Regions from separate parts of the Hallella sp. genome, predicted to be linked through region 1. Evidence: riboswitches for the same ligand, from Rfam matches in the RefSeq annotation. Region 1 holds a riboswitch; the other holds the start of a gene.
What was found. Region 1 has a riboswitch for thiamine pyrophosphate ahead of WKK33_RS08560 (TonB-dependent receptor). Riboswitches for the same ligand answer to the same signal wherever they lie in the genome.
Positions count from the first base shown of each region.

Region 1 (14,886 bases):
CGACGTCTACGAGGAAGGCAACTACAAGAAGTACACCTACGGAGCAAGCAACGACTACAACGAGATCTACCGTCTGCGAAAGCAGATACTGGATAAGTTCCCCGAAGCGTTCATCATCGCCTTTAAGAACGGCAAGAAAATGAATGTGAACGAGGGCATTCGCGAATTTAAGAAAAACAGACAGGCAGGCAGATAACCTGCCCCCATTTAAACCCAACACGCACGATTATGAAGTCATTCACCAAGGAAATCAAGATTGCCCTCGTGGCAGTCACTGGCATCATCCTATTGTTCTTCGGACTCAACTTCCTGAAAGGCATGTCCATCTTCTCGAATGATGACACCTATTATATAAAGTTTAAGGATATCAGCGGGCTCTCCGCATCCAACCCCATCTACGCCGACGGCTATCAGGTGGGCGTGGTAAAGGACATCAGCTACGACTACGATGGCAACAATGGCGTGGTGGTGCGCTTCAGCGTGAACAACAGCCTGCGCATCCCCAAGGGCTCATCGGCCGAAATCATCAGCGACCTCATGGGCAATGTGAAGATGAACCTGCTGCTCGCCAACAACCCCAGGGAGCGCGTCATGCCAGGCGACACGCTGACCGGCGCCATCAACAATGGAATGATGGGAAAGGTGGCCGCCCTCGTGCCAACCATCGAGAAGATGCTGCCAAAGATGGATAGCATCCTCACCAGCGTCAACGCGCTCATGGCCGACCCGGCTTTGGCGCAATCGCTCCACAACGTGCGCGACATCACGCAGAACCTCACCACCACCACACGCGACCTCAACACGCTCATGGCAACGGTCAACGGCCGCATGCCGGGCATCATGAACAAGGCCGACGCAGCACTCGCCAAGGCGGGCACCACGCTCGACAACACCTCGACACTGACCGCAAACCTCGCGGCTGTGGATGTGGCGGGTACCATGCAGCAGGTGAACAACACGCTGGCCAACGTGCAGCAAATCACCGAAAAGCTCAACAGCAAGCAGGGAACACTCGGACTGCTCATGAACGACCCGGCGCTCTACAACAACCTCAACGCTACCATGATAAGCGCCGACTCGTTGCTCACCAACCTCAAGGCGCACCCCAAGCGCTACGTACACTTCTCGCTGTTTGGCAAAAAGGACAAATAGGCGAAAACAATGCAAGGACATTCGTGGGACAAACAAAATCGAAAAAAATACGAAGAGGATGTTTCACGGATGCCCATGCGCGTCATAACTCGGTCATAAAGGGATGATTAGGAAACGAAAATAATTGTTTCACGAAAACTCGAAGAATAGCCAAACAATCTCGTATCGATCTAATAGTCAGCAAGTTAAACCACAAAGCGCACCCCACCCCACCACTTTTCGGACAAAAACGCTTAACTATCGGATAAATAGGGAGTTACGCGACGAATAGCCAAAAATCAAAAAACAAGACATTTGGAAATTCGGAAAATCTTTATTAAATTTGCATTCCCTTAAAAGAGCGGAAACGTCTACTGAGGTAACAATTCACAATAATCTGTCCACATGAAGCCAAGTTCTGATGCTCGTTGGGACCAATCGCTTGCGCTCATACGCAAGAACGTCACCGAGCAAATATACAATACATGGTTCAAGCCTATCGTCTTCGAGCAGTTTGATGAAGCTCAGAAGATGATACTCGTACAGGTACCCAGCCCCTTTGTGTACGAGTACCTGGAGGAGAACTTTGTCGACTTGCTGAGCAAGGTGCTGCACCGATGCTTCGGACAGGGTATCGGACTGAAGTATCGTGTGGTGACCGACAAGGAGCACAACCTCTCACAAGACATTGAGGCTGACCCGACCGACGTCGAACAGCAGCAGAAGCCACGGACAAAAGGTAACCAAAGCCCATCAATACTCGATGCGGCACAGCCTCAGCAGATCGATTCGCAACTGAATCCGCACCTCACTTTCAACAATTATATTGAGGGAGACAGCAACAAACTGCCGCGCTCCGTAGGCATGTCCATTGCCGAACACCCCAACACCATGCAGTTCAACCCCATGTTCATCTATGGACCGTCGGGTTGCGGAAAGACGCATCTCATCAACGCCATTGGCGTAAAGACCACACAAATCTATCCGCAGAAGCGCGTGCTATACGTTAGCGCGCGTCTCTTCCAGGTGCAATACACCAACGCGGTGCTGCAAAACGCGGTAAACGACTTCATCGCTTTCTACCAAACCATCGACATGCTCATCGTAGATGACATACAGGAATGGGTGAGCGCAACAAAGACCCAGGAGACGTTCTTCCACATTTTCAACCACCTTTTCAGAAACGGAAAGCGTATCATCCTCGCAAGCGACCGACCTCCTGTGGACCTCAAGGGCATGCCCGACCGTTTGCTCACGCGCTTCTCGTGTGGTCTCATCGCCGAATTGGAGAAACCTAACACGCAGCTTTGCATCGATATCCTGGAAAATAAGATACGACGCGACGGACTGCGCATACCGCGCGACGTCATCCAACTCATCTCTGAGACAGCCAATGGCAGCGTGCGCGACCTGCAAGGGGTCATCAACTCGCTCATGGCCTACTCCATTGTTTACAACAGCGAGATCGACATGCGACTGGCCGAACGCGTCATCAAGAGAGCGGTTAAGATCGACGACCATCCGCTTACCATCGACGACATACTCGATAAGGTGTGCACCCATTACAACGTAACGCCCGAACAGGTCAACTCCAAGAGCCGAAAGCGCGACTATGTGCTGGCTCGTCAGGTGTCGATGTACCTGGCTCAGAAATACACAAAGATGCCTGCCAGCCGCATCGGAAAGCTCGTTGGCAACCGCGACCACTCCACCGTGATACACAGTTGCACACAAGTGGAGAAACGCCTGGTAACCGACAAGATGTTCTCGGCTGAGGTGTCAAGCATCGAAAACTCCTTCAAACTGAAAGGATAAGGCTTTCAACAAACAATTGCAAGCCGGCAATTCCAAGGGAAGAAGACTAACGCCGAACCAACGCAAAAGCGTTATCCGCATAAAAACACGCACGTTCCAGCACACGAGCGCAAAGAGAACAATCATGCAAAAGCAAAGAATCTAGCGTTCCACCATCGTGAAACGCTGGATTCTTCGTATGCAACTATTTAACCATAACAGTCATTAGATTATATTTTTTGTTCGTGTTTGTTTCGAGATGGATGCGTTAGGGGCTTTGGGGGCATAGCGAACCAAGGCGAAACACGAACGGAACAAAAATGCAGAAAGAAACGCTTACAAGCGTTGAAAAGATGCCATAACACCCTTGAAGCATTCCTATTTCGGTCTAACGACAGATTTATGGGGCAAGGATGGGTAAAGCAACGAAGGGAGGTCATCGAGTCCTCATCCATCAACAACGGAACGATGCGGCTCCAATAAGCAAGTTGTTGTCCTGAAAAAAATCACAAATGAAGGATGAACAGGCTATTCATCATCCTCCAATAGCAAAGGAACGGCTTATTTTTGTTAATCTTTGTAATTAACGTAAAAATATGAATTATAAAGTGTACTTTTGCCAACGACAACTAAATAACTGTTTAGAAACAACTCTATCTATCAAAAATCGAAGACATGAAAGTAAGAACTATTGCTCTGTCCACGCTGCTTCTGAGCAGCCTGGGCGCATCAGCGCAGGTAACGGTCGACGTGGATGCCGCGCAGAAAGGCAAGGCGGTCTCTCCCATGCTGTATGGTATCTTCTATGAAGACATCAACCATGCCGCCGACGGAGGTCTCTACGCCGAGCTCGTTCGCAACCGCAGCTTTGAAGACAACAACAAGGCCCCCGAGCATTGGAAGGCCAAAGGAAATGCCTCTTTGCAGCTTATCAGCAAAGGATTGCTCAACAAGGTGCAAGGAAAAGCGCTCGAAGTGACATTCAACGGCGACGGCGACGGTTTCAACAACGAAGGCTATTGGGGCATTCCAGCTGTGCAAGGACGCACCTATAAGTTGTCGTTCTGGGCCAAGGGAAAGCTCAAAGGCAAACTGAAGGCTTACCTGAGCTGCGGTTGTGGAACCAAGGTGTTCGCCTCAACCGAGTTTGAAGGCAAGCAATTTAGCAACAAATGGACCAAATACGAGGCCACTCTGACCAGCAAAACCAACCATCCTAAGGCTTTGTTGTGGTTTGCTGCCACTGGCAAAGGCAAGCTCGCGTTCGACGTGGTGAGCCTTATGCCACCTACATTCAATAACCGCGAGAACGGCATGCGCCCCGAATTGGCGTCGATGCTGTACGACCTCCACCCCAAATTCTTCCGCTTCCCTGGTGGTTGCTTTGTGGAAGGACAGCAAAGTCCCGACAACGCCTTCCGTTGGGAGCGCACCATAGGTCCCATCGAAGAGCGCCCAGGCCACTGGAACGTGAACTGGGGCTATCGCACAACCGATGGCATCGGTTTCCACGAATACCTGCAACTGGCCGAGGATCTCGGATCTAAGCCGCTCTATGTGGTGAACGTAGGCATCTGGCATGGTGGCTTCACACCCGTCGATTCCATCCAGCCTTGGATCGACGAGACGCTCAACGCATTGGAGTATGCCAACGGTCCTGTGACCTCAAAGTATGGTGCGCTGCGCGCAAAGAACGGACATCCCACTCCGTTCAACATCGAATATCTGGAGATTGGCAACGAGAACAACCAGCCTAACCCCCGCGAGCAAAGCGACAACTACTACAAGCGCTTCCAGCTCTTCCGCGACGCCGTGCTGGCCAAATACCCCAACATGCACATCATAGGCAACGTGGCCTCATGGGGAACCGACGATCCCACATGGGATTCTGACGAGAAGGTGGAGCTCCTCGACGAGCACTATTACCGCACCCCGAACTGGTTTGCCGACAATTTCCGCAAATACGACACCTACAACCGTCAGGGTCCAGACATCTATGTGGGTGAGTACGCCGTGACTCAAGGCTTCGGAAACGTTGGAAACCTCAACGCCGCCTTGGGCGAAGCCGTATATATGATGGGTATGGAGAACAACTCCGACATCGTGAAGATGGCAAGTTACGCACCTATCTTCGCCAACGTCAATGAGACGAGATGGCGTCCCGACATGATTCAGTTCAACGCAACGCGCGCATTGGGCACACCTTCCTACTACGTGCAGCGCATGATGGCCAACAACGTGGGAACACGTATCATGGCTGTTACGCAGAGCAACCCCTACAAGGTGAACCCCGACGACATCAAGGTAAAACCAGCAACCTGCGCCGTAGGTGTAGGCACATGGGGAACCAACGCCAGCTTCGAGGAGAAGGCACTCACCCTGGAGGAAGGCGCCACAAGCCAACCGGTGGCCAAGGCCGAGGTGAAAGGCACATGGAAGAAGGAAGGCAACGTCGTGAAACAGACCTCTTGGGAGGAAGGAACGGTACTGCTCAACAACAAGCTGTTCACCTCCGACGAGTACACATACAAGGTTCGTGCCCGCAAGGACAAGGGCCACGAAGGCTTCCTCGTTGTATTCAACTATGTGGATGAGGACAACTATTGCTGGTTGAATCTTGGCGGATGGGGTAACGGGCAGCACGCCATCGAGCAGGTCATCGACGGCAGCAAGGCACAGATTGCCATGACTCCCGGCCGTGTAGAGGAAGGTCGCTGGTATGACGTGGAGCTCCACGTAAAAGGCGATAGCGTCTACACAAGCATCGACGGCAAGCAGATCTTCGCCGCAAAGTTGAAGCCCAGCACCTTTGCCAACTTCTTCTCAAGCGCCACATACGACGAAGCCTCAGGCGAGTATATCGTGAAACTGGTGAACACCAGCACCGAAGCCACCACCGCACGCATCAACCTGAAGAACCATAAGAGTTCGAAGGGTCGCGTGATACGCCTCACTGGCGAGAAGGGCACATCCGAGAACACCATCGAGCAGCTCACCAACGTCGTTCCGACCGAGGAGCAAGTGAGTCCCGACGCCGACGGTGTGACACTCGACATCCCCGCCAACTCGCTCAACATTGTTCGCATCAAATAAGCATCATGGTTAAATAACCGCAAAGGGGCGTGCCACGAATTGTGACACGCCCCTTATTATTTTCATTCCTTTTGTGGCGTCGGCCCATTGGCGTTAGGAAGAAACCGCTTTCATGCTACGCTTCCATTTGAGGTAACCCAATACCGCAATGATAACGTATAGGCCATAAAGCGAAGCCTTGAAAGGAATATCCTTGTAGAAATAAAGCACGCAAGTAACCACATCCACCACAATCCAAATGAGCCATTGCTCGAGGTATTTGCGCGCCAGAGCCCACACACCCACAAAGCTGAGGGCTGTGGTGAAGGCGTCGGCCACGGGAACCGTGGAGCCCACCAACGTGAGCCAATACCACAAGATGGCCCAAATGGCCAACGTGGCCACCGCCCACGGCAACACCAAACTCTTCTTGAAGTGGGTAACCGGAAGCGCTTCCTTAGGCGCTTGGTTGCGTTTCTTGCCAAACTTCCACACCCACACACCATAAACGGTCATGGCAATGTAATAGAACTCCATGCCACAATCGGCATAGAGTCCCTTTTGGTAATAGAGCACAATGTCCATAACCTGCATCACAAAGCCTACGAGCCAAAGCCACAGGCTGGCCTTATACTCCAAAAGAATGTAGGCCAATCCGAGGATGGTGGTGGTGATGTCGAGCCAATGGGCAACGAAATAGTCTTGCATTAGAATCGCAACGTAATGTTACCCATCATGGTAAAGCCTGCCATAGGCACAAAACCGATCTGGTAATAACGGGGATCGTCGTCCTTGTCGGTGGCCTTCTTATATGCAGAATATACCCAACCGCTTGCGGCATAATGGCGATCGAAGAGATTGTTCATGCTGAGGCCGAACACCACCTCCTTCATCACCTTCTTCATAGGCAAGGTATAGCTCAGGTTGAGGTCGCTCTGCGAGAAGCAGGGAAGCGAGCGCTGCTTGTTCTCACTGTTGTCAAGATACTGGCGGCTTACGAAATTGGTGTGCCAAACAGCCTCGAACCCACGATAGTGGAAGTTGGCGAAGCCATTGAGGATCACCGACGGTGAGAAGGCCAGGGTCGACTTGTCGTAATGGATGGTGCGATAGTGCGAAGCTGCGCCCCAATCATCCACATACTCGGTGAAGTCCTTGATACGGTTCTGCGAAACGGCTGCATTACCGGCCACGGTCAACCAAGAAAGCGGGCTCCAGTCGGCCGTAATCTCGGCACCCATGCGATAGCTCTTGTCGATATTGGTTGTGAGGTTCTCGCCAATATCGCTCTGCTGACCGGTCTGCACCAGCTGATCCTTATAGTCCATGTAGTAGAGGTTCACGCCGGCATGCCAGTTGCCACCATTGTACTCATAGCCCAGCTCGGTATCGGTGAGATGCTCGGTCTTGGGAGCGGGATAGGAGCCGTTGTCGGTGAAGTTGTTGCGCTCGGGCTCACGACCGGCATAGGCCACAGAGATATAGGCGCGATGACCGCCCAAGTGGAAAACGAATCCGGCCTTGGGGTTGAAGAAGTTGTAGTCCTCGTGAATGTCGAGGGCGTGGTTATAGTAAGTGCCATCGGCATTCTTGTAGAACTTGTCGTTAACACCCGTTGTCTTATAGTGAACATGGCGATACTGCAAGTCGAGGAACGCATCCCACCAAGAGGTGAGGTGCTCGGTGGCCTTCACGAAAGCCGAGTAGTCGAACTTATGAGCGTCGGAATCGTAGTATTGGTTGGAGGCATAGGGCTTCACGATGTTGGCGATTGCCACTCCTGTAGGCACAACATCCACGTAACCAAAGTGGTTGCCGCGGAACTGTTGCAGGTTCACGCCTCCCACAATGTCCCAAAGCTCGTCCTTGTAGTTGACGTTGTACACCACACCATAAGTATGCTGCGTGAGGCCTTTGCGACGGATGAAGTCGTGGCGCTCCACAAAGTTGCCATTGGCGTCTTTGGCGTACATGCCAAACTTGGCGAACTTGTTGTTGTAACGGAACTCCTTGTAATAGCCATAGCCGTAGGTGTAATGCAAGGCGGCATTGTGGGTCCAATGGGCCGAGGGCTGCCAAGTGAAGCTCAGGATGTTATGGTCCTGGGTAAAGTTATCGGTGGTCTTGTTCCAATAGGAACCGTCGGCCAGCTTATAGCGGAAGGTCTGGAAGTTGCCGGCTTCGTCCTGCGGGAACATCCAGTTGTCCTCATCAAACACCATTCCCTCATACAACGAGTTGAAACGGCCCAAGCCATGCTCGTACATATCCTTATAAGTGCCAATGCCCTGGTCCATGAGCGAGGCATCGTCGTTGCCAGCTGTTACGCCGCTCCACGCCTGGCCCGTGTGCTCGTAGTTGCCAATGTTCTTATAACGAATCTGGAAATTGTCGCCCAACCATGTCAAGCCGCCGTAGAACGAACCGCTGTTGCCATCCGTGCCATGCACGAATCCGTCGGTTCCAGTGTGATGGAAGGCACCATCGAAGATGAGGTGGTTGAAGAGCAGGCCTGTAGAGAAGTTGAGACCTGTGTTATAAGTGTTGTAGGTTCCATACGAACCAGTCAACTCCAACGTCGGCTTGAGACTTGGAGCGGCCGTAGCCAATGAGATGGTTCCGCCAAAGGCACCGTCGCCATTGGTAGATGTTCCAATACCGCGCTGTATCTGAGCCGAGCCAAGAAGCGAACCGTAAGAGTTCATGTTGGCCCAGAATACCGTTTGATCCTCAGGCGAATTGAGCGCCACACCATCGAGCGTTACGTTAATGCGGCTACCCGCAGCGCCACGAACGCGCATGTAGACTGTACCCGTTCCGAGGCCATTCTCGCCCCACGCCAGCACACCAGGGGTGTTGGCAAAGAGGAATGGCAACTCGCGACCTGTCTTGCTAAATGTGTTAAGTTCCTTTTTTCCAATGTTTGCCACTGCAAACGGTGCATCGTGCTGTGCACGCACTCCTTTGACAACCACCTCTTGCAGGGTGGCCTGCTTCAGCGAGTCGCCAACCGACTGTGCTTGAGCCTGCGCGGGAATCGCTCCTGCCAAGGCCAAAACCAGCGGTGTTCCACTAATCAAATGTTTCATTGATACAATGAATTAAAAAAAATAATAATATGAAAGGGAAATCCTTTTACCTACGCCGGCATTATCCGGATCAGGTTCATGGGTATGTTCTCAGCACCAGCCAATCGACTGGGCACCCCTTTAGATGGCTGTTTACCATCCACATGCAAAATTACGATGATTTCGGCAGACAACCAAACGAAAACAAAGGTTTAACGCTACCAACACCCAACTGGACCAAAACGACGGCAAAACAAAACATCCGCAAGTGGCTGACGGGAGATAGCGATAGATCTTGCGACTCAACAGAAGAAACTTCCATCATCGAACGACAAGCATATCAGGGAAAGAAAAACCGCAACAACCTATACACCCATCTACACTATTTTTCCCAAGCACACTTGCCCTTGGTCGCATATACGCGATTCTCAGCATTTTATGCAATCCATTGAAAGTCAACACCTTATCACCAAAACCATTCAATCAACAATTCTCTATCCACATCAAATGCCACAAAACATGCCTAATCGAGGTGCGGAACATGCCCAATCGTACTGCGAAAGACCCCCGATCGACTCTCGAAACATGGTCGATCGCAACTCGATACATGCCTAACCGCAACCACATGGCTCGTTTTTTGCCTTTCGATTCCACAAAAACGCATATTTCGTTCTCTATTTCAAGCAAAATCCCGACACAACTTTCTAACCAAACAACCTGACAATAATCATGGGTAAACGCCCCACCCTACTCGTGGCCCAACGGTCCTTCCACAAACCCATCGCATGCCACCACCATCAGGGAACAACCGTCCGCAAACAACAAGCATAGGCCATTGTTGCCGCAATAAACTGAAACGAAACGGCCGCGCCACTCTTGTCGGACGACAAGCGAGGCGCGGCCTATCATTAGTTTCCTGCTAACGCAAGAAACTTACCAATCAATCTGTTAGCAAGACTTGCAGGGAGCCCACGGCTTCAACTCCTTGAAGAAGTCGTGACCCTTGTCGTCCACCAGGATGAAAGCGGGGAAGTTCTTCACCGTAATCTTCCAAATGGCCTCCATGCCGAGCTCAGGATACTCCACGCAATCGATGCTTGTGATGCACTCCTGCGAAAGAACGGCAGCAATGCCACCAATGGTTCCAAGGTAGAAACCGCCGTGCTTCTGGCAAGCGTCGGTAACCACCTGGGTGCGGTTGCCCTTGGCAATCATCACCAACGAGCCACCATGATCCTGGAACTCATCCACATAGGGATCCATACGGTTGGCCGTTGTTGGGCCCATAGAACCGCAAGGATAGCCCTCCGGAGTCTTTGCCGGACCAGCGTAGAGGATGGGATGATCCTTGAAATACTGAGGCAGATCCTCGCCAGCGTCGAGACGAGCCTTCAGCTTGGCGTGTGCAATGTCGCGGGCCACAATGATGGTGCCATTGAGGCTCACGCGAGTAGAAACGGGATACTTAGTCAGCTCAGCGCGCACAGCGTCGATGCCCTTGTCAAGGTCGATAACAATGCCCTCGCTACCTTCGCCTGCCTTGCGATACTCCTCAGGGATAAGTTCGCTGGGGTTGGCATCCATCTTCTCCAACCAAACACCATCCTTGTTGATGATACCCTTGATGTTACGATCGGCCGAGCAACTCACGCCGAGGCCGATGGGGCAGCTTGCGCCGTGGCGAGGCAAGCGGATGACGCGGATGTCGTGGGCCAGATACTTGCCGCCAAACTGTGCGCCGAGGCCAATCTTGTGAGCCTCCTCAAGCAGTTTCGCCTCAAGGTCGATGTCGCGGAAGGCGCGACCCGTCTCGTCGCCCGTGGTAGGCAGGTTGTCGTAATACTTGATGGAACCCAACTTCACGGTGAGCAGGTTCTTCTCGGCCGATGTACCACCAATGACGAAGCAGATGTGATAAGGAGGACAAGCAGCCGTTCCCAGGCTCTTGATCTTCTCCACCAGGAAGGGAAGCAGCGTGCCCTCGTTCTGGATGGTGGCCTTGGTCATGGGGTAGAAATAGGTCTTGTTGGCAGAACCGCCACCCTTGGCCACCATGATGAAGCGATACTCATCGCCCTCCTCAGCCTCAATGTCGATCTGTGCGGGCAGGTTGCACTTGGTGTTCACCTCTTCATACATGGTGAGCGGTGCGTTCTGCGAATAGCGCAAGTTGTCCTGCGTATAGGTGTTGTACACTCCGAGCGAGAGAGCCTCTGCGTCGTCGAAGCCCGTCCAGATCTGCTGGCCCTTCTCACCATGGATGATGGCGGTGCCGGTGTCCTGGCAGAAAGGCAACACGCCCTTGGCTGCCGAGTCGGCGTTACGAAGGAACTGCAGAGCCACATACTTGTCGTTCTCAGAAGCCTCAGGGTCGGTGAGAATCTTAGCCACCTGCTCATTGTGCTTGCGGCGAAGCATAAACTCGCAGTCGTGGAATGCCTGTTGGGCCAGCAAAGTCAAGGCCTCGCGAGATACCTTGACAATGGTCTTGCCCTCAAACTCAGCCGTGCTGACACCCTCTTTGGTCAGCAAACGATACTCAGTGTCGTCCTTGCCCTTCTGGAACATAGGAGCATACTTAAAATCTACTGGTTTAGCCATAGTCGATTTAAATAGTTTTTGTGTGTAATGTTTTGTTTGCGTGGGGTTCACAAACCGTTCCCAACCACCCAAACGGGCCGGATGCGTCTGCGAAACCCACGCGGATTAGTTATTCTCCAAAAATCTCATTGGTGGTGAAACGCTTCACAGTGGCAATCTTCTCGAGCGCCTTCATGTCGAGGTTCTTCTCATCACCAAGAATGAGGTAACGGTAATTCTTATTGGCAATGTTCTCCTTCGCGAAGTTCATCACGTCCTTCAGCTGCAGCTTGGGCAACGTCTCGTAGATCTTTTGGTTCAGATCGTAGTCGAGACCCATCTTTTGGGCACGAAGATAACTGGCGAGAACGCCAAACTTCGTGGTGCGCGCTGTAGCCAAGCTCTTAATCAATGCCTGCTGGGCGAGTTTGAAATTGGCCTCACGCTCAGGTGTTTTGTTGAGCAGGTTGAGGAACTCGTTCACGCAGTCCATCATCTTATCGTTCTGGGTAATGATGTAAGTGAAGAACATCTCGTCGTCCTGCGGACGTGCGGGACGGCTGTAGCTGGCCGAAGCCGAGTAAGCCAAGCCGCGAGCCTCGCGCAGCTCCTGGAAGACGATAGCATTCATACCGCCACCAAAATACTCGTTGAAGAGAGCCTCGATGGCAGCCTTGTCGGCATTCCATTTGGCGCCTTCGTTATGGAGCATCATGAGGTAAATGTTCTTGGCGTCATAGGGAGCAATCCACACTTCGTTGTCGGTTGTGCGAAGCGCTGTGTACTCCTTGGCTGCGGGAGCAGGCGCAAGGGTCTTCGGTGTGAGGTGAACCTTGCTCACCAGAGCGTCGAGGTCGGCCTCCTTGGTGGGGCCATAATATAATAAGGTGTGCTTCTTCGTCTTCAGGTCGCGCAGCAAATTGAGCAGCGTCTGTGGGTTGGCGGCACGCAATTCCTTCTCGCTCATCTGGTTGGTGTAGGCATTGTACTTTCCATACATGCCATAATAACGCAGCGCTGAGAAGTTGGCGCCCTGGTTGCTCTTGGCATCGGCACGCGACTTCAGGAGCAGTTCCACAAACTGGTTCCATGTGGCCTTGTTGGCCTTGGCCTCATTGAGCACAGTCTCCAACAGTCGCAGAGCCTTGGGCATAGAGCTATTGAGACCCGTGAGGACAATATCGATGGCGTCGCCGCCGACATTTACTTTGTAACTGCAAGCCAGATCGTAGAACAGCTGGTTGAGTTTCTGGTTCGACAACTTAGCGGTGCCCACATAATCGAGGTAGCCAGCGGCAATCTCATAGCGGTTGTCGCTCTTCGTTCCGAACGGATAGTGGAACGCCAAGGTGAAGAGCTCATCCTCGGTGTTTTGCTTATAGAGCACCTCTACGCCCTTCTTCGTAACGGCTTTCGTGAGGTCTTTCTTGTAGTCTACGAAACTCGGCTGAATGGGATCGGCCTTGAGGTTGACCACCTCCTGCAGGAACTGGCTGCGCTTGTCGTTGTTGGTGGGAATCGGCGTGATGCTCGGCTTCTCTATCTTGTGGATGGTAGTGTCGTTGCCCTGACGCTTAAACACCGTCACGTAGTTGTCGAGGAAGAAGCGATTGGCAAAGTCGACGATCTGCTGGCGTGTCATCTTGGAAATGCGGTCGAGGCGGTTCACCTCATCGCTCCACTTCTTTCCGTTGATGAAAGCATCCACAAACTTGTCGGCGCGCGAACTATTGTCTTGCAGAGAACGGTAATAATCGAGCTTCATGTTGTTGACCACAGCGGGCAACAGGTTATCGGCAAACTGGCCCTTCTTGAGCTTGTCGATTTCGGCAAGCATCAACTTACGGACCTCCTCCAGGCTTTGGCCCTGCTTAGGCATGCCTATGAGGATGAACTGTCCATAGTCGGCCATGCCCATGTAGCCAGCCTGGGCGGCCTGAACCTTCATCGGAGCGTTGAGGTTGAGGTCGAAAATACCGGCCTTGCCGTTAGAGAGCATGTTAGTAATGACGTCGAGCGTGTCGGCTTGGTAGCTGGCTGCTCCCTGCGCTTTCCAACCCATCATGAGGTTTTCGGCCTCCAATCCCACAACGGTGGTGTCGACAGGAGCTGTCAGATCACGCACCGGCGCATACTCGGGACGGCTAAGTTGGTCGTTCTTCTTCCAATCGCCAAAGTACTTGTCGATAATGGCCACTACCTTATCGGGGTCGAAATCGCCCGCCATACAGATGGCCACGTTGTTGGGAACATAGTAACGGTTGTAGTAATTCTTGATGTTCAGGATAGAAGGATTCTTGAGATGCTCCTGCGTACCGATAGTGGTCTGTGTGCCGTATGGGTGACCTGGGAAGAGCTTTGCTGCCAAAGCGTTCCACTCCTTGTTGTTATCCTTAGCCAGACCTATGTTGAATTCCTCATACACAGCTTCCAGCTCGGTGTGGAATCCACGGATAACCATGTTCTTGAAACGGTCGCTTTCGATCTTCGCCCAGGTGTCGATCTCGTTGGAAGGAATGTCCTCCACGTAGCAAGTAACATCGTTTGAAGTGTAGGCGTTGGTACCTTCCGCACCAATGGAAGCCATGAGCTTATCATACTCATTGGGGATGTTGTACTTGGCTGCGAGTTGTGAGATGGAGTCGATCTCGTGGTAAGCCTTCTTGCGAGCAGCCTTGTCGGTGAGGCGACGATAAGCCTCGAATCGGTTTTGGATGGAGTCGAGCAATGGCGCCTCGGCCACCACGTCGCTGCTTCCGAAGTGGGTGGAGCCCTTAAACATCAGGTGCTCCAGGTAGTGGGCCAAGCCCGTGGTCTCCGCTGGATCGTTGCGCGAACCGGTTCGCACGGCGATGTAAGTTTGCAAACGGGGTTTCTCCTTGTTCACAGAGAGATACACCTTGAGCCCATTGTCGAGCGTATAGATGCGGGTTTGCATCGGATCGCCCGGCACTGTGGCATACTTGTACTGCTGGGCCACGGCTGACGTGGTGAACAGTAATGCCACTGCGGCAAGAAAACTTCTTAGTTTCATATAATCAATATTGTTTAAATAATCGACGAATAGTTTGAGATACGTGAACGTCTCGCGATGTTCCTAATTCTCAAAGTCCACCTCATGGTCGAGGTTGTTGATGAAATTGTCGAGCACTTCCTTCTCCACGTCGCCCATGCGATACTCCTTCTCGGCATCCTTTCGTATCTCGGCGATCCACGCTCTGCGCGCGGTGATGTAGTCTTG
Region 1 is NZ_JAXVAE010000124.1:21,934-36,819, forward strand. It holds gene WKK33_RS08535 (N-acetylmuramoyl-L-alanine amidase) at 1-196, shown strand, start outside; gene WKK33_RS08540 (MlaD family protein) at 229-1,152, shown strand; gene dnaA (chromosomal replication initiator protein DnaA) at 1,537-2,946, shown strand; gene WKK33_RS08550 (alpha-L-arabinofuranosidase C-terminal domain-containing protein) at 3,601-6,018, shown strand; gene pnuC (nicotinamide riboside transporter PnuC) at 6,112-6,705, opposite strand; gene WKK33_RS08560 (TonB-dependent receptor) at 6,705-9,086, opposite strand; TPP riboswitch at 9,117-9,216, opposite strand; gene WKK33_RS08565 (fumarate hydratase) at 10,014-11,666, opposite strand; gene WKK33_RS08570 (insulinase family protein) at 11,776-14,679, opposite strand; gene WKK33_RS08575 (DUF4954 family protein) at 14,743-14,886, opposite strand, start outside.

Region 2 (14,886 bases), on a different contig from region 1:
TGGAAAACATGACAAGCTAAATCCGTTTAAGACATTTCGCAGTGCGAAACATGGCTAATCGAGGCTCGATACATGCCCGAACGCAACTCGATACATGCCTGATGTTGAAGTAAGGCCCCATTGTTTGAGTCGAAGATCTCGCCCAAACAGGTTTTCCTCGTCTGGTTCACGTAAAAAGTGCGCACATTTTTTTCAGAACAATTCCAACAATCCCATGGGGGGGGGGGACGCTATCTTGAGAAATGTTTCAATGCTCCAGTAGATGGAGTCTGATGGGCACGCAGCATCATGCAACTGTTGGCATAGAAATCAATAAGCGCCAGTCCCATGATTTCAAGTCCATGCTTATGTCTTTGGACAAGCACTTCTCAAATGTCGGCATGATGAATTGTGGCACTCTTATCTTAAAGTATGCGTTATCCGATCTGCTTATCTTGTCTTTCTGATAATGTCGGTGATTTGGCGCCGCATCTTTTCATGACCTATACAAAAAAGCCATTCGTCACGAAAATCCAAGGGGTTGCCGCAACAGGTTTAGGTTAATTTTCATATCTTTGCATACACACCTAAAACATAAAGCTATGATTACGCTGATTGACTTTATAGTGAGAACGGGCTGCGCCTTCCTCATGGGCACACTCATCGGCATGGAGCGGCAATATCGCCAGCATAGCGCAGGCCTGCGTACCAACGTGCTTGTGGCGGTGGGAGCGGCCGCCTTCACCATACTGTCGGTCACCATGACGTCGGGTGGCACGGGCGACCCCTCGCGCATCGCGGCGCAGATTGTGTCGGGCATTGGCTTCCTGGGTGGCGGACTGATCCTGAAGGAGGGATTCACCGTGAGGGGACTCAACACGGCGGCCACAATATGGTGCTCGGCGGCCTGCGGAACACTGGCGGGCGTGGGCATGTACCTCGAAGCCTTCGTGTTGGTGGCGTGTGTGCTGATCACCCATTGCGTGTTTCGGCCCCTCGGCACCTTCATCCTGAAGCTCAACACCAAGATGTACCACTACACGGTGCGGGCCGAGTGTATGAAACATTCGGCCGACCGAACCCAGCAGTTTCTCATGGACATGCTGGCGTTCAACAAGAACATAAAGGTGAACGCCCTGTTCTACAAAGGGGCGGGCGACAAGGTGGTGGTGTGCTGCGACATGCAGATATTGGGCGAGCACAAGTCGCTGCTCGACCTCGTGGTGTCGCGCCTCCGCTCTCGTCCCGACGTGTTCAGCGCCGGTTGGGAGCGCCAAGAGTCGCCCCAGGAGGATTTCTGACCGCACCGTGGCATGGCGCTCACTTGCCGCTTTGGCCCCAAGCCATGTGCCATGCCGAAGGCCGAAAGGCAGCTTCGGCGCTTGGGGCATCGCTGGCGTGAATAATTCTTAAATATCCGAGGCAACGTGCACGATTGTTGCATTTAATCGTTACTTTTGCCCTCGATTAAAGTCCAAGGCGGCCACCGAGCCGTTGGGAGGACTTGCCCTATCCAACAAGAAATAAGGGGTGCTTCACGATTGTGTTGCTGAGATTATACCCATAGAACCTGACGCAGGTAATGCTGCCGCAGGGATTGCTTCCTTCACGGTAACGACAGGTGATAGCGAGGCTGTTTCTATTCCGTATTGTCTTTTGTGGTACGTAGCGCCGATGCTCCCCTGCCAACACAGGAAAGCATGAAATATCTTTGCGCACTGACCATTGCCGGATCCGACAGTTGTGGCGGAGCAGGCTTGCAAGCCGACATCAAGACGATGTCGGCCTTAGGGGTTTATGCTGCATCGGCCGTCACATCGGTCACGGTGCAGAACACGCTGGGCGTGCAAGCCGTGCAGGCCATCAGGCCCGACGTGGTGGCCGGACAGATCCACGCCGTGATGGACGACGTGGCGCCCGTGGCCATCAAGATTGGCATGGTGAACGACCGCCCCACCCTGCAGGCCATTACCGACGCCTTGCGCCCCTACCATCCGCGCTTTGTGGTGGTCGACCCAGTCATGGTGTCGACCAGTGGGTCGCCCCTGATGCAGCCCGACGCTGTCGACGCCTTTTGCCAACAGTTGTTGCCCATGGCCACGGTGCTCACGCCCAACCTGCCTGAGGCCGAGGTGTTGGCCCATATGCCCATCCGCTCCTTCGCCGACATGGACGAGGCCGCATGCCGCATTCTCCAACTGGGATGCAAGGCCGTGCTTATCAAGGGCGGCCATTGGGAAGGCCAACAGAAGGTGGACCGCCTGTATATGCCCGGCCAACCGCCCCGCTCCTACGAGCATCCCACCATCGAAACCCGCAACACCCATGGCACGGGATGCACGCTCTCGTCGGCCATCGCGTCGTTCTTGGCACGCGGCCTGGCCCTGTCCGAGGCTGTTGGCAGCGCCGTCGACTACCTGGCCCAAGCCATTGAGGCCGGCAAGGATGTTGCCATTGGAGCCGGCCACGGGCCCGTCGACCACTTGTTCAACCCTGAAAAACTCATCAAGTCATGATACAATTTATCACACACGCCAACGCGCGCTATGGATATGTGGAGGGCGCACAACTGGCGCTCGAGGGCGGATGCCGATGGATTCAGCTCCGCATGAAAGGGGCCACCGAGGCCGAGTTTATGGAGGCTGCCAAGCCCATTGGCGACCTGTGCCGCAAGCATGGCGCCACGTTTGTGCTCGACGACCATGTGGAATGGGTGGAGCGCACGGGAGCCGACGGCGTTCACCTGGGAAAGAACGACATGCCCGTGGATGAGGCGCGCCGCATCTTGGGCAACGACAAGATCATTGGCGGAACGGCCAACACGTTCGACGACGTGGAGCGACTGCACCGACAAGGTGCCAACTACATAGGGTGTGGCCCCTTCCGATTCACCACCACCAAGAAAAACCTGTCGCCCATCCTCGGCCTGGAGGGCTATCGCCACATCGTGGAGCAGATGAGAGCCCACAACATCGACCTGCCCATTGTGGCCATTGGAGGAATCCTGGCCGACGACATCACGTCGGTGATGCAAACGGGCGTAACGGGCATTGCCGTGAGTGGCGCCATCCTCAACGCCAACGACCCCGTCGACGAGATGCAACGCTTCGTCGGACTGGTGGACGACCAGGGCTGACCCACCCCACCGTTTCCAACGAGAACCAACCTGAATAACCATTATATGAAGACAGACATCAAATTCGATTATCCTTCCTCTGAGAAGGTTTACCTGAGCGGCAAGCTCTATCCCGACCTCCGCGTCGGCATGCGCCGCGTGCGACTGACGCCCACCGTAACCATCGAGAACGGTGTGCGCCACGAGGAGCCCAACAAGCCGGTCTACGTATACGACACCAGCGGACCCTACAGCGACCCCGCCGTGGAGATCAACCTCGAGAAGGGACTGCCCCGACTGCGCCAGCCATGGATCGACGGTCGTAAGGAGGGACAAACGCAGATGTATTTCGCCAAGCAGGGCATCATCACACAGGAGATGGAGTATGTGGCCATACGCGAGAACATGAACTGCGAGGAACTGGGCATCAAGACCCACATCACACCGGCCTTCGTGTGCAAGGAGATTGCCGAGGGACGCGCCGTCATCCCCGCCAATCGCAAGCACCCCGAGGCGGAACCGATGATCATCGGCACCCATTTCCTCGTGAAGATCAACACCAACATCGGAAACTCGGCCACCACATCGGGCATCGAGGAGGAGGTCGACAAAGCGGTGTGGAGCTGCAAATGGGGTGGCGACACGCTCATGGATCTCTCCACGGGCAACGACATACACGAGACGCGCGAGTGGATCCTGCGCAACTGTCCCGTGCCAGTGGGAACGGTGCCCATGTACCAAGCCTTTGAGAAGGTGAACGGCAAGGCCGAGGACCTTACGTGGGACGTCTTCCGTGAGACGCTTATCGAACAGTGTGAGCAGGGCGTGGACTACTTCACCATCCACTGCGGCATCCGACTGAAGAACATCCACCTGGCCGACACGCGCCTCACGGGCATCGTGAGCCGTGGCGGAAGCATCATCTCCAAGTGGTGCAAGGTGCATCAGAAGGAGAGCTTCCTCTACGAGCACTTCGACGACATCTGCGACATCTGCGCCCAATACGACGTGGCCATATCGCTCGGCGACGGCTTGCGGCCAGGCTGCACACACGACGCCAACGACGCGGCGCAGTTTGCCGAACTCGACACCATGGGCGAACTGGTGGAGCGCGCTTGGGCCAAGAACGTGCAGGCGTTTATCGAAGGTCCCGGCCATGTGCCCATGCACAAGATCAAGGAGAACATGGAGCGACAGATAGAGAAGTGCCACGGCGCACCGTTCTACACGCTCGGCCCGCTCGTAACCGACATCGCGCCGGCCTACGACCACATCACATCGGCCATCGGAGCATCGATGATTGGATGGTATGGAACGGCCATGTTGTGCTACGTCACACCCAAGGAGCACCTGGCCCTGCCCGAGAAGGAGGACGTGCGAACGGGTGTGGTGACCTACAAGATCGCCGCCCACGCCGCCGACCTGGCCAAGGGGCACCCCGGAGCCACCGTGCGCGATGACGCGCTGAGCAAGGCACGCTACGATTTCCGATGGAAAGACCAGTTCAACCTGTCGCTCGACCCGGAGCGCGCGCTCGAGTATTACAAGACGAGCAACACCGTCGACGCCAACTATTGCACCATGTGCGGACCCAACTTCTGCGCCGCACGCATCAGCCACTCGCTCAAGAACTGCGAGGGATAATAACGTTAACTGTTTAAATACATAAGAAAAATGATTGAGACACAAGTATCAAAAGGTATCATCAGTACCTATTTCGACAAACTGCAGAAAAACTTGGACCTCGACGTGGCCATCGTAGGCGGTGGCCCCTCGGGCATCGTGGCAGCCTACTATCTGGCCAAGGCCGGTCTGAAAGTGGCACAGTTCGACCGCAAGCTGTCGCCCGGCGGCGGCATGTGGGGCGGCGCCATGATGTTCAACCAGATTGTCATTCAGGAGGAAGCCTTGCACATCGTGAAGGATTTCGACATCAATTACGCGCCCTTCGAGGACGGCCTCTACACCATCGACTCGGTGGAGAGCACATCGGCACTGCTCTACCACGCCGTGCACGCTGGCGCAACCATCTTCAACTGCTACTCGGTGGAGGATGTGGTGTTTAAGGACAACGTGGTGAGCGGTGTGGTGGTCAACTGGACACCGGTGCTCCGCGAAGGCCTGCACGTCGACCCGCTGAACATCATGGCCAAGTGTGTCATCGACGGAACGGGCCACGACAGCGAGATGTGTAAGGTGGTGGCCAGCAAGAATGGCATTCGCCTCGACACCGCCACGGGTGGCGTCATCGGTGAGCGCTCGCTCGATGTGGTCGAGGGCGAGCGCATGGTGGTTGAGGGAACCCGCGAGATTTACCCGGGCCTCTACGTATGCGGCATGGCCTCGTCTGCCGTGGCCGGCACACCGCGCATGGGACCCATCTTCGGCGGCATGATGCTCTCGGGCAAGAAGGTGGCCGACCTGATCATCGAGAAGTTAAAGAAGTAAGCCGCATGGGCGGCGAAAGCCTCGGACTTTCCCACTAACTGAAACCGAAACCCTTTCCATATCATGAAATGGATCGTCATCACCTCTCCCGACTTCGTGCCGGGAGAGGCTTTTTTCATCGACAAGCTCTTCGATCATGGGCTCGACCTGCTGCATCTGCGCAAGCCCGGAGCCTCCGCCGACGAGTGCCGTGACCTGTTGGAGCGCATACCCGAGCGGTGGCGTGGACAGGTGGTGCTGCATGAGCATTTTGAGTTGGCCGAGGCCTACGGCGCGCATGGCATCCATCTGAACCGCCGCAACCCGCAAGCGCCCGAGGGTTATGGCGGCAGCGTGTCGTGCTCATGCCACAGCCTGGAGGAGGTGGCGGCCAGCAAGCCACGGCGCCAATATGTGTTTCTCAGTCCCATCTTCGACAGCATTTCCAAGGTGGGCTACGCCGCCGCGTTTCCCGAGGAGCAGCTCCGCCAAGCCGCCAAGGAGCGGCTCATCGACCGTCAGGTGGTGGCCTTGGGTGGCGTAACGGCCACAAACATCGCCGCGCTCAGGGCCTGGCACTTTGGAGGCGCCGCTTTCCTGGGCGACGTGTGGAGCCGCATGGGCGATCCCAACGTCGATGCTTACCTCGCCCACCTGCGCCAGTTGCTGCACGAATAGGCTGGGCGCATCTGCGTTCAACCACACCAAAGCGTTAACCCCCAATGGGCCATTAGGTCGATTGGGGGTTACTTGACGACGGGCAGGCCCTGCTCTTTCCACCGCAAGATGCCTCCCTTCATGTCGACCACGTGGAAGCCTTTCTTCTGCATGTAGACGGCGGCGGCGTTGCTACGGCGACCGCTGCGGCAATAAATATAATAGGTGCGCTGGCGACAGAGCTTCTTCATGCCGTGTCGGAATACTTTCGTGTTGAGCCAATCGAGGTTGGTGGCGCCATCAAGGTGGTCCTCGGCAAACTCGGAGGGGCGGCGCACATCGAGCAGCACGGCGGTGGAGTCGGCCCGCGCGGCCTCAATAAACGGCTTTGGCTCCAACGTCAGGACAGGCGTTTGGGCCGAGCAACTGCCGCAGAACGACAAGGCGGCAAGGAGGGTGAGAAGTATGTGTTTCATGATTCTAATGTTAAGCGCAAGCCAAAGGCCCACGCGTTAGACAACTGCAAAAGTAAGCATTATTTTCCATAAGCATGGCATCTTCGCCCATTTCATTACATTCCACGTCTCATCTCTTGCTGGCAATGGGGAATCACGCAAAGAACAAGTCTGCCAAACAGCTGGCCGAACGGAGACCAACGACCAACCGAAAGCTCCACCCTCACGCTTGCCCAACAGACGAAAAACCGACGGAAAAGCCCAAGACTTGTTTCGCAAACCATGCCAGTGGGGGGCGATTTGATGGCCCAAAAGGACGCGAAAGGACAAAAAACATTAATTGTATGCAGTTTTTTCGCAAAACACGACCAACTAAACGAATAGTTTTGTACCTTTGCCAACTAACAGACAAGCCTAATAAATTAATTCCATTATGGTAAAATTAAACTTATCGTCTCAGATTGTACTGAACAAGGTACCTGAGGAATTCTATCATCCTAAAACCGCTGTAGAACTGTCAGAGCTGACTCGTTGTGAGAAGCTTCCCACAACCATCTTCCCTAAAACAGAAGAGGGCGCGCTGAGCATTGCTACCACCATTGCCAACGCTATCCGCCAGAAACAGCAGTCGGGCCAGTACTGCGTGCTCGGTTTGGGCACCGGTTCAAGCCTCACTCCGGTATTCAACGAGCTCATCCGCTTGCACAAGGAGGAGAAGCTGAGCTTCTCTAACGTGGTCGTGTTCAACGCCTACGAGTACTTCCCCTTGCAGCCGAGCGCAAAGAACTCTACACTCAACCAGCTGAAAGAGCGCCTGCTCAACCACATCGACATCAATCCGCAGAACGTGTTCACGCTCGAAGGCACCGTGCCCCAGGATCGCGTGCAGGAGTCGTGCCGCCTCTATGAGCAGCGCATCCAGAGTTTCGGCGGCATCGACATCATGCTGCTCGGCATCGGCCGCATTGGCAACATCGCCATCAACGAGCCGGGTTCAAGCCTCACCTCAAGCTCACGCCTCATCCTGATCGACAGCCTCACACGCGAGGAGATGTCGATGAGCCAGTCGACCAACGAGACGGTGCCTCCCTGCGCCGTAACCATGGGTATCTCCACCATCCTGAAGGCCCGCCAGATCTTCCTCACCGCATGGGGCGAGGAGAAGGCTGCCATCATCCAGAAGTGTGTGGAGGGCTCGATCAGCGACGCCATCCCCGCCACATTCCTGCAGACCCACAACGACGCCCACGTGATGATCGACCTCGCAGCCGCTGGCCGATTGACACGCATCGTTCACCCCTGGCTCGTCACCAGCTGCAAGTGGACCGACAAGCTCACACGCGCCGCACTGGTGTGGTTGTGCGAGGTTACAGGCAAACCCATCCTGAAGCTTACCAACAAGGATTATAATGAGAACGGCTTGTCTGAGCTGCTCACCATCTACGGATCAGCCTATAACGCCAACATCAAGATCTTCAACGACTTGCAGCACACCATCACCGGATGGCCCGGCGGCAAGCCCAACGCCGACGACACCTATCGTCCCGAGCGCGCCACACCGTTCCCCAAGCGCGTCATCGTGTTCTCTCCGCACCCCGACGACGACGTCATCTCAATGGGTGGCACCATCCGTCGACTGGTGGAGCAGGGTCACGACGTGCACATTGCCTACGAGACCAGCGGTAACATCGCTGTGGGCGACGAGGAGGTTACACGCTTCATGCACTTCATCAATGGCTTCAACCAGATCTTCGATGGCAACAAGGACGAGGTCATCAAGAACAAATACAAGGAGATCAAGGAGTTCTTCAAGAAGAAGAAGGACGGCGATACCGACACACGCGACATCCTGACCATCAAGGGTCTGATTCGCCGCGGTGAGGCTCGCACAGCCTGCACATACAACAAGATTCCGCTCGACCACGTTCACTTCCTCGACCTGCCGTTCTATGAGAGCGGTACCATCGAGAAGCTCCCCATGACCGAGAAAGATGTCGACATCGTTCGCAAGCTTATCACTGAGGTGAAGCCTCATCAGATTTACGTCGCCGGCGACCTGGCCGACCCCCACGGCACACACCGCAAGTGCACCGACGCCGTGCTCGCTGCCATCGACCTGGAGAAGGAGGCCAAGGCCGAGTGGCTCAAGGACTGCCGCATCTGGATGTACCGCGGAGCATGGGCCGAGTGGGAAATCGAGAACATCGAGATGTGTGTGCCCATGAGCCCTGAGGAGCTCAGAGGCAAGCGCAACTCTATCCTCAAGCACCAGAGCCAGATGGAGAGCGCTCCGTTCCTGGGCAACGACGAGCGCCTGTTCTGGCAGCGTTCGGAGGACCGCAACCGCAACACCGCCAAGATTTACGACAACCTCGGTCTGGCTTGCTACGAGGCCATGGAGGCCTTCGTGGAGTATAAGCCCCTCTAACCCCGAAAATGCCCTATGCGCCCAGCGTAGCGCCCATCCCACCTGCAAGGTAGGGCAAAGCGCCACACATAGCGCATAGCAAGCAACACATAGCAAAGGCCCACCCGCCGCCAACATCATGGCAACGGGTGGGCCTTTTGGGTTTGAGTGAGATTCGGATTGCTATCGAATGACCAATTCGGATTGCTATCGAATGACCGATTCGGGGTAAAAGCAACGACCAATGGGAACTAAAAGAGCCCACTGTGCGCGATAGGCATTGGAACCTATTGGGCATAGTGGGCTTCGATTTGCAAGGGAATGGGGATAGAATGGCTGGCGAAGGAAAGCAGAAGGCCAACAGGGTCCAAGAACGCTACGTCATCGTGTTACATGAAGACTTGCCTGGTCCTGGACTATCGGCTTGCTTGCCTGATACAGCGTTTGGGCCAATCTTAGGCGGGCCACACGCTGACCTAACACAGGGCCGTGGCTCATCTTACACGACGCCGCGCTTGGGCTTAGGCAGACTCTTGCCTATCCTTACGCTGCGTTTTTCATGCGGCTACACAGGATTCTCCTGCGGCTACACGAGTTTTTCATGCGGCTACACGAGTTTGCAAGAAACGCAAAAGGGTGCAACCCCCAATCGTCTGGATTGGGGCCTGCACCCTATATAGGCTCCTGTGGCTACACAGGATTTGTCTTGGGATCATCCAAAACAAATCCTGGTAGCTCGAGGCATTCCTCAGCCTCATTCATATCTTTCTTGGCGCTTGCGCCTTACTGCTCGAGCACGCTAAACTCGGCGCAGGTGGCGAAGTCTTGTCCGTCTTGCGAACTCTTGGCTGTGAAGCGGAGGTAACGGGCACGAACGGGCTTCTCGAAGAGCACGCGCTTCAGGTTGCGGTTGTTGGCAAAGGCGCCCTTGGCAATAACGGGGCCCCATGTCTTACCGTCCATGCTGACCTGGATCTCGTAGTCCTTGATGTTGCCGTTCTGCGAGTCCTGACGCGGCAGGTAGCTGAAGCCCTTGAGAGTCTTCGCCGCACCGCAGTCGAAGTCAACCCAGTGGGGATAGTTGGCCACTGTAACGCTGAACATGGTATGCCAGTAGGTGTTGGGATTTCCGTCCACCATATGCTCAGCGTCGCCCTCGCCGCTCTCTACCGAGCTGGCGAACTTCACCGTTACGGGGATGGCGTCGATGCGCTCAAACTGCTGAGAGTAGTTGAAGCGTGAGCCCTTGGCGAAGGCCACCACGCGACCACCCTCCGTGAGGTTGAACGGGCCCTTGTAGACCGATACGCGCTTGGCGTTGTTCACCTTATAATAGATGGTCTGGTTCTTGGCACCGTTAATGGTCACCACACCGTCGGTAGCGCGACTGATGCTCAGCGGAGCCTGTCCGTCGAGCGTCACGTTGGCGAGGTTGGTGAGCTGGTCGTTGGCCATGGTTGTGGTGGGTCGGATGGCGAATCCAAACGACTGTGTGGTGCTCTTTACGCGGTCGGCCTCGAGCGGTCCACCCTGTCCGCAGCTGTTGCCGCCCAGTCCGGTGATGGCGTGGTCGATATGGAGCCACACGCCGTCGCTTGCGGGCAACTCATGGGGATGGTTGGCCATGGCAAGCTGCTGGGCTGAGTAGGGCAGCGCAGAGAAGCTCATCACGCTGTCGGCCACGAAGATGGCACCCTGCTGACCGTCGCTGAGGGCCACCCAGCGGCTATCCTGGTGGTTGGCCATATCCTGCGGCTTGGGGAAATTCTCAAACTCGCGAGCCACATCGGGCTGGTTCCAGATGGCCACAGCCTGACTGGTCTTACGGTCGGGATAGTTGTCGACCGGTCCGCGACCGTAGTATTTCATCTGCTTCATGGCTTTCGGCAACTTCATGGCGTAGCCCAGACGAGCCAGCGTCAGGTTGGATCGGTTGGCCGAAACGGTGCTCTGGTTCTCCACCGTTCCATCGGGATGGATGGTGTAAACCACATTGGTGGTGAACTTAAACTCGGGCTTTCCACCCGTCTTCGTCAGCTTCTTCCAGTTCTTGTCGGCACCTTCGAGCTTGGCGGTCTCGGTGCCCTGGCTCTCCACCACAAACTTCACGCTGACCGTACCGTCGGCGTTGGTCACCACGTGGCTCTCGAGCGCCTTGTGCTCCAGGCAGTGCAAACCGTTGGCATACCATCCCTGGTACACCCAGTTGTCATTGTTCACCCAAGCGCGGAAGGCGTCGAGACGCGGGCCGCATCCGTCGGCAAACATCTGCTTGCCGTTATAGGTAAGGCTGCGGAGCGTTCCGGTAGCCTTGTCGAAGGTCATGGCGAAGGCTTTGCCACCATCGATGGCGATGTCGGCGTTGGTCTCCTTCACATTGATCTTGGCACCCGTCTTAGCAGCCTCTGCGAGCGACGGGCGCTCGGCGGCCGTCTGCACGAGCAGCTGCTGGTCGGCCTGCACATATCCGGCCTTGGCCCACGGTGTGTTGTTCTTCAGGTGGAAGGCCACGTAGAGCTGGTAGTCCTTGCCAGCGTCGAGCTTGGCGTTGGCCAGGCCGTCCACGGTCACCACCTTGTGCTGGCGGGGAGCCACGCTGCCCACAGCCAGTTGGCCCTTAGCCACCTCCAGGCCATCGGCCGTGAGGCTATAGGTCACGTCGTAGTCGGTGAGGTCGCCTGTATAATAGTTCTTATTGAAGATGTCGAGTGTGCCCTTGGCCTTGTCGGCCCATTTCACACCGATGTTCTGATAGACCTTCTTCACCTCGAAGTACTGAGGCTTGGGCTCGAGGTCGCCGAAGATGATACCGTTCATCACAAACTGGCCGTCGTTGGGCGTGTCGCCAAAGTCGCCACCGTAAGCGAGGTAGCGCTTTCCGTCGGGAGTATAGTTGTACATCGACTGGTCGATCCAGTCCCAGATGGCACCACCGCAAAGGAAGTTGGTCGACTCGATGGCATCCCAATAATCCTGCAGGTTGCCCACGGCGTTACCCATGGAGTGGGCATACTCGGAGATGTGGAACGGATACTTGATGTTGAGGTTGCCACGCACGGCAGCGCGCACCCAGTTGACCGAGGGATACTGGTTGGATCCCATGTCAACGATGTCGTTGTTGCGCTCATACTGCACGGGGCGCGAAGGATCATACTCGTGGATGGCAGCGTAGCTGGCCTTAAAGTTGTCGCCAGGTCCGGCCTCGTTGCCAAGGCTCCAGATGGCTATACAGGGATCGTTGACACGAGCGTGGGCCATGGCCATCATGCGTCCGATGTGCTGGTTGAGGAACTCAGGCACGTGGCTCAGACTTTCCTTGCCATAGAAATACTCGTGGCTCTCTATGTTGGCCTCGGCCTCGAGCCAGATGCCATACTTGTTGCAGAGATAATAGAAATAAGGATCGTTGGGATAGTGGGATGTGCGCACGTGGTTGATGTTGCCACGCTTCATCAGCATGATCTCATCCTCCATCTGTTTGCGTGTGATGGCATGGCCACGTGTGGGGTTGGTGTCGTGGCGGTTCACACCCTTGAGCTTCAGCGGCTTACCGTTGACCAAGAGGTAACGGCCCGCCAGTCCGAACTCATCGTCCTTAGCGGCCACGTCGCGAATCTCCACGGTGCGGAAACCGGTCTGTGTGCTGACGGCCTCCACCACGTTGCCCTTCTTGTCGCGCAGCTCGCAAACAAGCGTGTAGACATTGGGCTCCTCAGAGCTCCAGGGGCGCACGTTGGCCACGGTGAAGTTCTCGTGGAGCGTGCTGCTGGCGTTCTTGGCCTGATTGATCTTGCCTGTGGTTGTGGTCAGCACGCGTGCCTCGCCCTCAGCGTCGCCATAGAGCTTGTTGGCGAAGAGCTTAAACACGGCGGTGTAGCCCTTGGCGTCCTTGGTGCCCACATTGCTCACGGTGTAGTCCACGGCGAGCTTGCCTGTGCCGTCGGCCGTCCATGCGGGAATGACCTTGAGGTCGCTCACGTGCACCTTGGGCTTGCTATACACGGCCACGGTGCGGAAGATACCGGGCAGGCGGAACATGTCCTGAGCCTCGAGGAACGAACCGTCGGAAGAGCGATACACCTCCACGGCCACCTCGTTATGGCCAGGCTTGGCCCACTGGCTGATGTCGAACTCGGCCACGTCGCGCGAGTCTTTCGAGCAGCCCACATAGTGGCCGTTGACCCAGAGGTAGAAGAACGAGTCGACACCATCGAAGCTGATGTAGACCTCGCGTCCCTTCCAGTTCTGCGGCAGGGTGAAGGCGCGGCGGTAGGAGCCCACCTCGTTGCGATACTCGTAGGTGGTGTAGTCCTTTGGCGGCTCACGCATCACACCGTTCTTCCAGTCGCCCACGGCGATGTTATACTTGAAGATGACCCACTGGTTGACGTAGATGGGCGTGCCATACTTCTGTGTGCCATCTTTCTGAAGGCCATACATGTTCCACGACATGGGCACCTCCACATCGTCCCATGCCTGGTCGTTGTAACCGGCCTGATAGAAATCCTTGGGGCGGGCGTCGGGGTTCTTGGCGAAATGGAACTTCCATTTGCCGTCGAGGCTCATCCAATAGCTCGACTTCTCGGGCAGGACGCCCTTGGCCTCGTCGACCGAAGCGAAGCTGGTGAACCATGCGTGCGGCTGCAACTTGTTGTAGCCAATCAACTCGGGCTGCTGCCACTCCTGGCCCGTGGGGGCTGTGGCAGTACCATACTCATAGCCCTTCAAGAGGGTCTGAGCCGGCAGTGCGGTTGCCAAGAGACAGCCCACTGCAGTTAAAAAATTGCGAATGATCATGTAAAAAGATAGATTGTAGTTGCGCGTAACATAAATACTTTCTGCAAAGTTAAGTATTTTATCACGGCTTTGCAAATAAAACGGCAAAAAACAGGTGCCGGCCGGAGCAAGAAAAGACCCCTATCGGTTGCGGGAACGGTCAAAACGGCAGGAATGGGCACTGGTGTTCGCAGCCCGTCGCCATCGATGGGAATCAGAACAGGAACATCTTGAAGCGTTGGGTGTTGGATTCTTTCTGCGCCAACTCGTCGGTCATTCGCCGCATGGCCTCTTTGAAGAAGAAGCGAACAAGGTGCTCGTCGGTTGCCTCGGTGCGAATCATGCGCAGGGCCGCTATGTATTCCTGGCGACTGGTGGCGGGAATGATGAGAAGCGGATGGTGCATGCGCAGCAAGATGTAATTGCTGAGGAGCCGCCCCGTACGGCCATTGCCGTCGCGGAAGGGATGCAGATACTCGTAGAAGCCGTGGAAGCGTGCGGCAAGCACCATGGGATGGGCCGCTGCCGCAACGATGGCGCGCTCAGTGGAGGCAAGCAGCTGGGGCACCCTCGCCACCAACTGCCCGTGGTCGCCAAACACGGTGTCGCCAGCCGCCATGTCGGTCGTGGTGTATTGGCCGGGCGTGGCGTCGGGCGCACGGTAAGCAAGCGTGTGGAGGGTGACCCGTCGGTTCACTTCTTTCAGGAATTCTTCGTCGAGTGGATGGTCGATATGGTCGAGCACATATTCGTATGCCTGGAAATGATCAAGCATCTCAAAAGCCTCATACAGGGTCTTGCCCGCGGGAATCATGCCAAGGCCTTTCTCTTTCAATTCGCGTGTGTCGTCGACCGAGAACGAGTTGCCTTCGATGGCGCACGAATGGGTAGAGAAGAGCACCTCATTAAACTGCCGATACTCTTCACGCTCCATTTTATCGATCACCTCCGCCTGATACGTAGCCCTCAGACGTTCGTACTCGTTGATTTCCTTTTCGAATGACATCATATAAAGTTTCCCGTGATAACTGTTGCCTACAAAGATACATCATTTTTCTGACAGCGCCATC
Region 2 is NZ_JAXVAE010000092.1:15-14,900, forward strand. It holds gene WKK33_RS05465 (MgtC/SapB family protein) at 582-1,280, shown strand; TPP riboswitch at 1,496-1,594, shown strand; gene thiD (bifunctional hydroxymethylpyrimidine kinase/phosphomethylpyrimidine kinase) at 1,680-2,495, shown strand; gene WKK33_RS05475 (thiamine phosphate synthase) at 2,492-3,115, shown strand; gene thiC (phosphomethylpyrimidine synthase ThiC) at 3,161-4,738, shown strand; gene WKK33_RS05485 (sulfide-dependent adenosine diphosphate thiazole synthase) at 4,769-5,542, shown strand; gene WKK33_RS05490 (thiamine phosphate synthase) at 5,606-6,199, shown strand; gene WKK33_RS05495 (rhodanese-like domain-containing protein) at 6,268-6,654, opposite strand; gene WKK33_RS05500 (glucosamine-6-phosphate deaminase) at 7,067-9,061, shown strand; gene WKK33_RS05505 (glycoside hydrolase family 2 TIM barrel-domain containing protein) at 9,824-13,837, opposite strand; gene WKK33_RS05510 (Fic family protein) at 14,031-14,825, opposite strand.
Region 2: linked by a shared signal. The riboswitch ahead of thiD (bifunctional hydroxymethylpyrimidine kinase/phosphomethylpyrimidine kinase) and the one ahead of WKK33_RS08560 (TonB-dependent receptor) in region 1 are both predicted to bind thiamine pyrophosphate.